2 regions of the Streptomyces sp. NBC_00273 genome follow, and region 1 is predicted to be linked to the other one. Evidence: riboswitches for the same ligand, from Rfam matches in the RefSeq annotation. Region 1 holds a riboswitch; the other holds the start of a gene.

What was found. Region 1 has a riboswitch for glycine ahead of gcvT (glycine cleavage system aminomethyltransferase GcvT). Riboswitches for the same ligand answer to the same signal wherever they lie in the genome.
Region 2: another riboswitch for glycine. It lies ahead of gcvP (aminomethyl-transferring glycine dehydrogenase); the one in region 1 lies ahead of gcvT (glycine cleavage system aminomethyltransferase GcvT).

Annotation. Positions count from the first base shown of each region.
Region 1 is NZ_CP108067.1:3,661,742-3,667,483, forward strand. Features, by position in the region: gene OG386_RS15350 (ABC transporter permease) at 1-803, opposite strand, end outside; gene OG386_RS15355 (enhanced serine sensitivity protein SseB C-terminal domain-containing protein) at 1,267-2,007, opposite strand; gene OG386_RS15360 (enhanced serine sensitivity protein SseB) at 2,102-2,836, opposite strand; gene OG386_RS15365 (AAA family ATPase) at 2,953-3,609, opposite strand; glycine riboswitch at 3,816-3,919, shown strand; gene gcvT (glycine cleavage system aminomethyltransferase GcvT) at 4,095-5,210, shown strand; gene gcvH (glycine cleavage system protein GcvH) at 5,312-5,695, shown strand; gene glyA (serine hydroxymethyltransferase) at 5,713-5,742, shown strand, end outside.
Region 2 is NZ_CP108067.1:7,775,069-7,780,810, forward strand. Features, by position in the region: gene OG386_RS34825 (MerR family transcriptional regulator) at 1-499, shown strand, start outside; gene OG386_RS34830 (DNA polymerase IV) at 543-1,988, shown strand; gene OG386_RS34835 (PRC-barrel domain-containing protein) at 2,014-2,379, opposite strand; glycine riboswitch at 2,492-2,590, shown strand; gene gcvP (aminomethyl-transferring glycine dehydrogenase) at 2,785-5,670, shown strand.

The DNA of each region.
Region 1 (5,742 bases):
AGGGAGGCCTCGAAGAGGATGTTGGTCGGGATGAGCAGCGTGGAGTAGACGAGGATCGGCGCCATCAGGTTCGGCAGCAGCTCGCGGAAGACGATGAAGGGGCCGCGGGCTCCGAGGCTGCGGGCCGCGTCGACGAACTCCCGCTCGCGCAGCGAGAGGGTCTGGCCGCGCACGATGCGTCCGATGTAGGGCCAGCTGAAGAAGCCGATCACGAAGATCAGCACGCTGATGTGCAGCGGCAGTCCTTCGAGGCCGAAGGCCCCGCCCTGGAGGGCGGCCGAGATGGAGATCGCGAAGAGCAGCAGCGGGAAGGCGAGGAAGGTGTCCATCATGCGGCTGATCACCGTGTCGGCCCAGCCTCCGTAGTACCCGGCGATGACGCCCAGCACGGAGCCGATGAACACCGAGACCACGGTCGATCCGAAGGCGACCAGCAGGGAGACCCAGGAGCCTTCCAGGATGCGGGTGGCGATGTCGCGGCCGAACTTCGGCTCCACGCCCAGCGGATGCTCCAAGCTGATGCCGCCGAAGGAGCCGATGGGGGTGGCCAGGGAGGGGTCGATGAGGTCCTGGTGCAGGGCGTCCGGGTCCAGCCCGAACATCCACTGGATCGGCTGCGAGAGCATGGCCAGGACCACCAGCAGCAGCACGACCATGCCGCCGGCCATCGCCACCTTGTCGCGCTTGAGTCTGGTCCACGCGATACGGCCGAGCGACCGTCCCTCGATCGCCTTGCGCGGAACCTCGGAGGTGGCCACGGCTGCGGGCTCGGCCGCGCTGGTGTCCTGCAGTGGTGCCGTCATCGTGGTGGGACCCCTCTCGGCCGACATCGGTCGGCCCATGCCCGCCGCTGTGGCGGCTTGGTTCAATCGGCGTCGCTGGTGGTGCGATTGGCACGAAATGTGCCGGAAGTGCACGTGAAGGGCTGGTGTTTGCGAGATGGACCGGCCTTCGGTGGGGTGGAGTCTTCAACGCCCTCTCGAGCGCCCGCCAGACCCCCCGGGGATGTGATGCGCAACCGTGATCTACGCCTACACCTTCCGTTATCCGAACCCCGGGATCTGTTGAGCGGTGAAACACCGCCCGTTCGGCACGGAACGGACATGACGCCCAACTACCCTTTCGGGCATGGATCTTGGGCGGATTCACCGAATGCGCCGAAGGCCGCACCGATGGGGATCGGTGCGGCCTTCGAGAGGGATGCCCCCATGTCCGGACATCGCGGAACGCTTACCCCGGGTCAGTACGCCGGGTCAGTACGCCGGGTCAGTACGCCGGCGCCTGGCCCTCGCGGTCGTAGAAGGGGCGGGTCTGCGCGCGCAGCCACATGGCGACGGGGTCGTGCTCGTCCCCCAGTGCGACCGTGCACACCGGGACGCCCTCGGGGACCACACCGACCGACTGCCGCATCATCTCCCGTACGGATTCCAGCGCGGGCGCGGAGGCGTCGTACAGGTCGAGCCCCACCGCGAGGTACGGGGAGCCGAGCGCGGGCTGCACCCACGCGCGGCGCAGCGACCGCACCGCCGGAGTGCGGTGCGCGTGCTGGGTCAGCAGCCCGTAGAACTGCGGGAGCTCGATCGCGGGCTCGGACAGGCGCAGCGGGCCCGCCGGCATCCGGTCCAGGCCGGTGGCGATCCGGCGCAGGTCGGCCCAGGGCACGCCGAGGCCGCCGCCCTGGGCGTGCGGGTTGAGCCACAGGCCCCAGCGGTCGGGGTACAGCGCGCGGGCGATGTCCCGCCCGGTGACCACCTCGTAGCCCCGGTTCCAGCCGCTGGCGGCCAACTCCTGGGGGGAGGTGACGCAGGGCGCGTAGCCCAGGCTGTCGACCTCCATGCCGCCGTACTGGGCGTCCGGGGAGCCCGGCTGCCCCTGCCAGAGCAGCATCCACAGCCGGCCCTCGGCGAGGGCGTGCAGGAGTGACTCGTAACTCTCGTAGCGCCCGGGAGTCACCTGGCGCATCATGTGCTCGACCTGCCCGGCCGCGGCCGTGCCTGACGCACTCACCCGGAACCCCTCTTCGTCCGCCCGTCGCTCCACGCGTGTCCTCCGAACCGGCAGTCGCGCGTGCGGCCAGGAGATGTAACCAGCTTAAGCGGCCCTACGGCAGGTAGAAGGGGCGTACGCGCTCACGAATCCAGTCCGTGACCGGGTCCTGGACGGCGTCCAGCAGGATCAACTGCACGGGCCACGGCGGCGGGACCCGGGTCAGGGCCCGTCCGAGAGCCTCCATCGGCGCGCCCTGCATCTCGGGTTCCCATCCCACCAGGCGGACACCGACGAACAGCTGGGGCTCCCCGCCCTCGATGCTGGCGAGGCAGCGGTGCGCGGCGGCGACCACCCCGGTGGCCCGGAACTCCTCGGTGGCGGCGGCCAGGAAATCCACCGGATCGTCCTGCCAGTCCGGCTCGAAGAGCCGGACCCGGCCGCCGGTGGCCGGGCCGTCGAGCACGGTCCGGCCGCTGCGGCAGAGTTCCGCGACGGCGGGCGGCGGGAGCGGTACGCCGACGGCGCCCTCGGGATTGAGGGCTATGCCGAGCTGCGGGGGCAGGCCGCGGGCGAACTCGATGGCCGGAGCCACCGCGAAGTCCATGCCGGGGCCGACGCAGGCGAGGAACTGGGCCTCGGAGCTGTAGACGGGGACGTACGCCGCTCCGCCGATGTCCATGGTGGGCAGGTCGAGGCCGGCCGTCGTCGGGCCGCCCCCGCCGGGCAGGGGCACCCACACCCGGCTGCGTCCGAGGACCTCCAGGATCCGTCCCCCGGCGTCCGGCTGCCCGAGCGCCGCCCCGAGCACCTGCTCCAGCTCATTCCCCGGCCAGCCGCTGCCCTGCATCTGCCCCTGCCTCTGTCTTGTTTCCCGCGCGTGTCGCCCCGCAGGGTACCGGCCCCGTGTGCCGCACCGTTGCCGGGGGCGGCCGCCGGGGCCCGGCAGTGGCGCGGCCGCCGGGCTCAGGTGGTGAAGGCGATGCGGGTCACCGTCGCGGCGGAGGCCCGGTCCAGCAGGGTCACCGAGGCGCAGCCCGCGGGCGGGCGGCCCGCTTCGGCCTCGCGCAGCAGCCGGGTCACCGCGCCGCGGTGGCGGGCGAAGGCGTAGGCGGAGACCCGGCGGCCGCGCGCGGCCTGCCCGGAGAGGGCCTCCTCGGGACTGCTGTCCAGCAGGAGCAGGTGCAGCGCGCGGCCCCGGCGGCGCGCTGCGGCCGCGAGCAGTCCGCGCACCCAGGACTGCGTTCCGCAGTCGTGGACGACCACGGAGGCTCCGGAGCGCAGGATCCGCCACAGCCCCCAGTAGTGCGCGGCGCGCACCAGCGGCCGGTACACCGCGTACGGCAGCGGCGCGGGCATGCGGCGCTCCCAGCGCTCACGGGTGTCCTGGGAGTCCACGGCCCCGCCCTCGGCGGCCGCCCGCTTGATCAGCGTGCTCTTGCCGCCGCCGGGCAGGCCGGACACCACGACGATGTCCCCGGCCGCGAAGCCGAGCGGGCTCGGGGCGCGCAGGGCCGCTCCGCGCAGGTCGCGTACGAGGCCGAGGCCGGTACCGGCCGCCCTCTCGCGCTCGCGCGCCCCGCGCTGTGCGGGCACCGCCTCCACGGTTCCTGTCGTCGTCACCACTCCGAATCTCCGCACAGTGTTCGCCTCCCCCGAATCGGGTCACCAGGACCCTTGCCCACTGAGTGTAAAGAGACGGTAATCCGGCGGCCCTGGTTCCGGTCCGACTCTTCGGAGGGCCGTACGAACTTTCGGACCCCGCCGCCCGATCTCGGGCATGGCGTGCAATGATGTGCGCCATCTGGACCAACTGCATACCGGCCGCTTGAATCCGCGCGGGAGAGTCCCGGCACGCCGCAAGGCCGTGCGCGGGCGCCGAAGGAGCAAGAACCTCCCTTGAATCTCTCAGGCCCCGTACCGCGTGGATGAGGCAGATCTGAAAAGCGAGCTGCTGCGCAGCTCCACCCAAGGTGCAAGTCGATGAGAAGAACCGGCGATCGGGCGATCGGCGGAACTCTCGGCGAACCTCTCAGGTTCCGATGACAGATGGGGAGGAACGTCCTCGTCATGTCATGTCGATGCCCTGGGACCCGGGAGCCACACCCATGAGCACTGCCCCCCGCCTGACCGCCCTCGATGCGCTGCACCGCTCGCTCGGTGCGACCATGACCGATTTCGCGGGCTGGGACATGCCGCTGCGGTACGCCAGCGAGCGCGACGAGCACAACGCCGTACGCACCAAGGCCGGTCTCTTCGACCTGTCCCACATGGGCGAGATCACGCTGACCGGCCCGGAGGCCGTCAAGGCCCTCGACTACGCCCTGGTCGGCAACATCTCCACCGTCGGCGTCGGCCGCGCCCGCTACACGCACATCTGTCAGGAGGACGGCGGGATCGTCGACGACCTGATCGTCTACCGCCTCGGCGAGACCGAGTACATGGTCGTCGCCAACGCCTCCAACGCCCAGGTCGTCCTGGACGCCCTGACCGAGCGCGCCGCCGGCTTCGACACCGAGGTCCGCGACGACCGCGACGCGTACGCGCTGCTCGCCGTGCAGGGCCCGGAGTCCCCCGGCATCCTGGCTTCCCTGACCGACGCCGACCTGGACGGCCTGAAGTACTACGCCGGCTTGCCGGGCACCGTCGCGGGCGTGCCCGCGCTGATCGCGCGCACCGGGTACACGGGCGAGGACGGCTTCGAGCTGTTCGTCGCCCCCGAGCACGCCGTGGAGCTGTGGCAGGCGCTGACCAAGGCGGGCGAGGGCGTCGGCCTGGTCCCGGCCGGTCTGTCCTGCCGCGACACGCTGCGCCTGGAAGCGGGCATGCCGCTGTACGGGCACGAGCTGACCACCGCCCTCACCCCGTTCGACGCGGGCCTGGGCCGGGTCGTGAAGTTCGAGAAGGAGGGCGACTTCGTCGGCCGCGCCGCGCTGGAGGGCGCCGCCGAGCGCGCCGCCACCGCCCCGCCGCGCAAGCTGGTCGGTCTGATCGCCGAGGGCCGCCGCGTCCCGCGCGCCGGGTTCCCGGTCGTCGCCGACGGTCAGGTCATCGGTGAGGTCACCTCCGGCGCCCCGTCCCCGACGCTGGGCAAGCCGATCGCGATGGCGTACGTGGACGCGGCGCACGCCGCGCCCGGAACGTCCGGCGTCGGCGTCGACATTCGCGGTACGCATGAGCCGTACGAGGTCGTGGCGCTGCCGTTCTACAAGCGGCAGAAGTAGCCCCACGCACCACGTCCGCCGTCCGGGAACCCGTACGGCGCCGTCTCAGTACCCAAGACCGCAGTTCGTATCCACTCCCCCGCATCCAGGAGAATCAGGTCATGAGCAACCCCCAGCAGCTGCGTTACAGCAAGGAGCACGAGTGGCTGTCGACCGCCGAGGACGGCGTCGCGACGGTCGGCATCACGGAGTTCGCGGCCAACGCGCTCGGTGACGTCGTCTACGCCCAGCTCCCCGAGGTCGGCGACACGGTGACCGCGGGCGAGACCTGTGGCGAGCTGGAGTCGACCAAGTCGGTCAGCGACCTGTACTCCCCCGTCACCGGCGAGGTCGTCGAGTCCAACCAGGACGTCGTGGACGACCCGGCGCTCGTCAACACCGCCCCGTTCGAGGGTGGCTGGCTGTTCAAGGTGCGCATCGCGGAGGAGCCGGCCGACCTGCTCTCCGCCGAGGAGTACGCCGCGCTCACCCACTCCGACAACTGACACCCCAGGGGATCCTGATGTCTGTTCTCAACACCCCGCTGCACGAG
Region 2 (5,742 bases), 4.1 Mb from region 1:
GCAGCCCGAGCAGATCGGATACCGCGGGCCGACGGCCTGCGCCGCGGCCGGCATCACCTACCGGCAGCTCGACTACTGGTCCCGGACCGGGCTGGTGGAGCCCAGCGTGCGGGCCGCCTACGGGGCGGGGACGCAGCGGCTCTACAGCTTCCGCGACGTCGTGGTCCTCAAGATCGTCAAGCGCTTCCTGGACACCGGGGTGGCGCTGCAGAACATCCGCACGGCGGTCCAGCACCTGCACGACCGGGAGCTCTCGGACCTCGAGCGGATGACTCTGATGAGCGACGGCGCCACCGTGTACGAGTGCACCTCGCCGGACCAGGTCGTGAGCCTGCTCCAGGGCGGGCAGGGCGTCTTCGGCATCGCGGTGGGCGTGGTGTGGCGCGACGTCGAGAGCGCGCTGTCGCAGCTCCACGGGGAGCGCGTGGACACCGGCGAGACCCTGGTGCGGCACAACCCGACGGACGAGCTGGCCGCCCGCCGCAACCGCGCCGTCTGACCCGAGCCCGGGCATTGTCAGTGGCGTAGGGCAGCATCGGGCTGTGAGAGCCGCGCCGACCATCCTGCATCTGGACATGGATGCCTTCTACGCCTCCGTGGAGCAGGCGTCGAAGCCGAGCCTGCGCGGCAAGGCCGTCATCGTCGGCGGCCTCGGGCCGCGCGGGGTCGTCGCCACGGCCTCGTACGAGGCCAGGCGCTTCGGGGTGCACTCCGCGATGCCGATGGGGCAGGCGCGGCGGCTCTGCCCGAACGGCGCGTACCTGATCCCCCGCTTCAACCTCTACCGGCAGGTCAGCGACGTGGTGATGGCCATTCTGCGGGAACTGTCGCCCCTGGTGGAGCCCCTGAGCCTGGACGAGGCCTTCGTGGACCTGGAAGCGGGCGGGGTGGCCTTCGACTCGCGCAGCGCGCGGGAGACGGGGGAGCGGCTGCGGGCCGACATCCGGGCCGCCACGGGGCTCAGCGGGTCGGTGGGGCTGGCCGGGTCGAAGATGCTGGCCAAGGTGGCGTCCGAGGAGGCCAAGCCGGCCGGACTGCTGCTGATCGAGCCGGGGACGGAGCGCGAGCTGCTCGCGCCGATGTCGGTGCGGACCCTGCCCGGGGTGGGTCCGGCCACGGGCGAGCACCTGCGCCGGGCCGGGATCACCACGGTGGGGGAGCTGGCGGAGGCCGGGGAGGACGAGCTGGTCCGGATGGTCGGCCGCTCCGCCGGTGCAGGGCTGTACCGGATGGCGCTCGGGCTGGACGACCGGCCGGTGGTCGCGGAGCGGGACGCGAAGTCGGTGTCGGTCGAGGACACCTTCGACGTGGACCTGCACGACCGGGTACGGATCCGCGGCGAGGTGCAGCGGCTCGCCGACCGGTGCGTACAGCGGCTGCGGGGCTCGGGGCACTCGGGGCGCACGATCGTGCTCAAGGTGAGGCGGTACGACTTCTCCACGCTGACCCGGTCCGAGACCCTGCGGGGGCCCACGGACGACCCGGCGGTGGTGCGGGAGGCGGCGGCGCGGCTGCTGGAGGGCGTGGACACCACGGGCGGGGTGCGGCTGCTGGGCGTGGGGGTGAGCGGGCTGGCGGACTACACGCAGGAGGACCTGTTCGCGCAGTCACTCGCCGCTGAGCCGGACGGGGCTGACGGGACTGACGGGACTGACGGGACCGGCATGACTGACGGAGCGGACACGGCGGGCGGGGCCGCAGGGGAGGCGGTGGCTGCCGGTGCCACCGAGACGGCGGCCGAGGGGGCCCGGGGGGCCGCTGAGCCGCCCGGGGAGCCGGAGCCGGCCCCCGAACGGCGCTGGACGGCCGGGGGTGACGTACGGCATGCCGTGTACGGGCCCGGATGGGTGCAGGGCAGCGGCGTCGGGCGGGTGACCGTGCGGTTCGAGCAGCCCGGATCGGAGCCCGGCCGGGTGCGGACCTTCCGGGTGGACGACCCCGAGCTGGAGCCGTCCGATCCGCTGCCGCTCGTGGGGGAACGGCCCTGACGACCTAGGCACCCCCTAGCTCTCGTCAGCTCTCGTCACCCGCCAGGCGGCCGAAGTCGTGGTTGAAGTCCGACGGAAGGGTCGTGTCCAGCCCGTAGTGGTGGTAGAGCTGCAGCTCCTGTTCGGGGGAGAGGTGGCGCCCGACACCGAAGTCCGGGGCGTCCCTGATGAGGGCGCGTTCGAAGGGCACCCGCAGGGCGTCGCCCACCAGCTCGCTCGGCTCCAGCGGGACGAAGGCGTCCCGGCTGAAGAGCCCCGTCCGGACCGCGGCCCACTCCGGGACGCCCGTGGCATCGTCGAGGTAGACCTCGTCGATCGTGCCGATCTTGGTGCCATTGCGGTCGAACGCCTTTCGGCCGATCAGGCTGCGCGGATCGATGTCGGTCTGCACGGTCCCTCCAAAAGGTCGCAACTGCTCCGTAATGACTACAGAAGTGCATATCCGCAGCGGAGGCCACTCGGGGAGGGTTCAGATCCTCGCTGGTACGCTGGTGAACGGCTGTCGACCCTGTGCGGGAGAGTCCTCCGAGTGAACGAGACGGAGGCGCCGAAGGAGCAAATCCTCCCCGGAATCTCTCAGGCATACGTACCGCACGGACGAGGCCACTCTGGAAAGCAGGGCGGGTACCGGGCGTGCAGTGCCGGTCCCCCTCCTCACCGACGGTGAAAGCCGGAACAGCGGGATACCCCCGTGACTCCGGTGAAACTCTCAGGTGCAGATGACAGAGGGGGAGGCCGTCCGGGTGCCCGCGCCGTGGTGCCCCTCGCAGGTCATACGACCAGGAGGCCTCCGTACATGACCGCCAACCGCATTCCGCTCTCCCAGTTGGAGCGAGGCATCCCCTTCGAACAGCGCCACATCGGCCCGGATGCCGAGGCGCAGGCGAAGATGCTCGCCCAGGTGGGCTACGGCTCCCTGGACGAACTGACCGCTGCCGCGGTCCCGGATGTGATCAAGACCGCCGAGGCGCTCGATCTGCCCGAGGCGCGCACCGAGGCCGAGGTGCTGGCCGAGCTGCGCTCGCTCGCCGACCGCAACCAGGTCCTCTCGCCGATGATCGGTCTCGGCTACTACGGGACCTTCACGCCGCCGGTGATCCTCCGCAACGTCATGGAGAACCCGGCCTGGTACACGGCGTACACGCCCTACCAGCCGGAGATCTCCCAGGGCCGCCTCGAAGCGCTCCTGAACTTCCAGACGGTCGTCGCCGAGCTGACCGGGCTGCCGACCTCGGGCGCCTCGCTCCTCGACGAGGGCACCGCGGCCGCCGAGGCCATGACCCTGGCCCGCCGCGTGGGCCGGTCCAAGGGCAACGTCTTCCTGGTGGACGCCGACGCGCTGCCGCAGACGATCGCCGTCATCGAGACCCGCGCCGAGCCGATCGGCATCGAGGTCGTCGTCGCCGACCTGTCCGCCGGCATCCCGGCCGAGGTCGCCGAGCGCGGCATCTACGGTGTCCTGGTCCAGTACCCCGGCGCCTCCGGTGCCGTCCGTGACATCAAGCCCGTCATCGACCAGGCCCACGAGCTCGGCGCCATCGTCGCCGTCGCCGCGGACCTGCTCGCGCTGACCCTGCTGACCTCCCCGGGTGCGCTCGGCGCGGACATCGCCGTCGGCACCACCCAGCGCTTCGGCGTCCCGATGGGCTTCGGCGGACCGCACGCCGGTTACATGGCCGTCCAGGACAAGCACGCCCGCTCCCTGCCCGGCCGCCTCGTCGGCGTCTCCGTGGACGCGGACGGCAACAAGGCCTACCGCCTGGCGCTGCAGACCCGTGAGCAGCACATCCGCCGGGAGAAGGCCACCAGCAACATCTGTACCGCGCAGGTGCTGCTCGCCGTCATGGCCGGCATGTACGCCGTCTACCACGGCCCGGACGGCCTGCGGACGATCGCGAGCCGCACCCACCGCTACGCCACGCTGCTCGCCGCCGGTCTGACGGCCGGCGGGGTCGAGATCGTGCACGGCTCGTACTTCGACACGATCACCGCCCGCGTGCCGGGCCGTGCCGCCGAGGTCGTCGCCGCCGCCCGCGAGGGCGGGGTCAACCTGTTCCAGGTGGACGCCGACCTCGTCTCCGTCGCCTGCGACGAGACCACCCTGCGCGCCGACGTCGAGGCCGTCTGGGCCGCCTTCGGCGTCACCGCGGACATCGAGGCGCTGGACGCGACCACGGTCGACACGCTGCCCGAGGGCCTGCTGCGCTCGGACGCGTACCTGACGCACCCGGTCTTCCACCAGCACCGCTCCGAGACCGCGATGCTGCGCTACCTGCGCAAGCTCTCGGACAAGGACTACGCGCTGGACCGCGGCATGATCCCGCTGGGCTCCTGCACCATGAAGCTCAACGCGACCACCGAGATGGAGCCGGTGACCTGGCCCGAGTTCGGTCAGCTGCACCCCTTCGCACCGGTCGAGCAGGCCGAGGGCTACCTCACGCTCATCAACGAGCTGGAGGAACGTCTCTGCGAGGTGACCGGCTACGACAAGGTCTCCATCCAGCCGAACGCCGGCTCCCAGGGCGAGCTCGCCGGCCTGCTGGCCGTCCGCGCCTACCACCGGGCGAACGGCGACGAGCAGCGCACCGTCTGTCTGATCCCGTCTTCCGCGCACGGCACCAACGCCGCCAGCGCCGTGATGGCCGGCATGAAGGTCGTCGTCGTCAAGACCGCCGATGACGGCGAGGTGGACACGGCCGACCTGCGCGCCAAGATCGAGCAGCACCGCGACGAGCTCGCCGTGCTGATGATCACGTACCCCTCGACGCACGGTGTGTTCGAGGAGCACGTCGCCGACATCTGCGCCCAGGTGCACGAGGCCGGCGGCCAGGTCTACGTCGACGGTGCCAACCTGAACGCCCTGGTGGGCCTGGCCAAGCCGGGTCACTTCGGCGGCGACGTCTCGCACCTGAACCTGCACAAGACCTTCTGCATCCCGCACGGCGGCGGCGGTCCGGGCGTCGGCCCGGTCGGTGTCCGGGCGCACCTGGCCCCGTACCTGCCGAACCACCCGCTCCAGCCGACCGCGGGCCCGGAGACGGGCGTCGGCCCGATCTCGGCCGCTCCGTGGGGTTCGGCGGGCATCCTGCCGATCTCGTGGTCGTACGTGCGCCTGATGGGCGGCGAGGGCCTCAAGCGCGCCACCCAGGTGGCGGTGCTCGGCGCCAACTACATCGCCAAGCGCCTGGAGCCGCACTACCCGGTGCTCTACACCGGCCCGGGCAACCTGGTCGCGCACGAGTGCATCATCGACCTGCGGCCCCTGTCGAAGGCCACGGGCGTGAGCGTGGACGACATCGCCAAGCGTCTGATCGACTACGGCTTCCACGCGCCGACCATGTCCTTCCCGGTCGCCGGCACGCTGATGATCGAGCCGACGGAGTCCGAGGACCTCGCCGAGATCGACCGCTTCTGCGACGCGATGATCGCGATCCGCGGTGAGATCGAGCGGGTCGCGGGCGGCGAGTGGCCGGCGGACGACAACCCGCTGGCGAACTCCCCGCACACCGCGGCGGCGCTGGGCGGCGAGTGGAACCACCCGTACACCCGGGACGAGGCCGTCTTCCCGGGCGGGGTCACGGCCGCCGAGAAGTACTGGCCGCCGGTGCGCCGCATCGACGGTGCCTTCGGTGACCGCAACCTGGTGTGCTCCTGCCCGCCGCTGGACGAGTACGACGCCTGAGGTGTACCTCGTCGTACGACCGCCGTATGACGGTCGTACGACATGACGAAGGGGCCGGTCCGGGAGACTCTC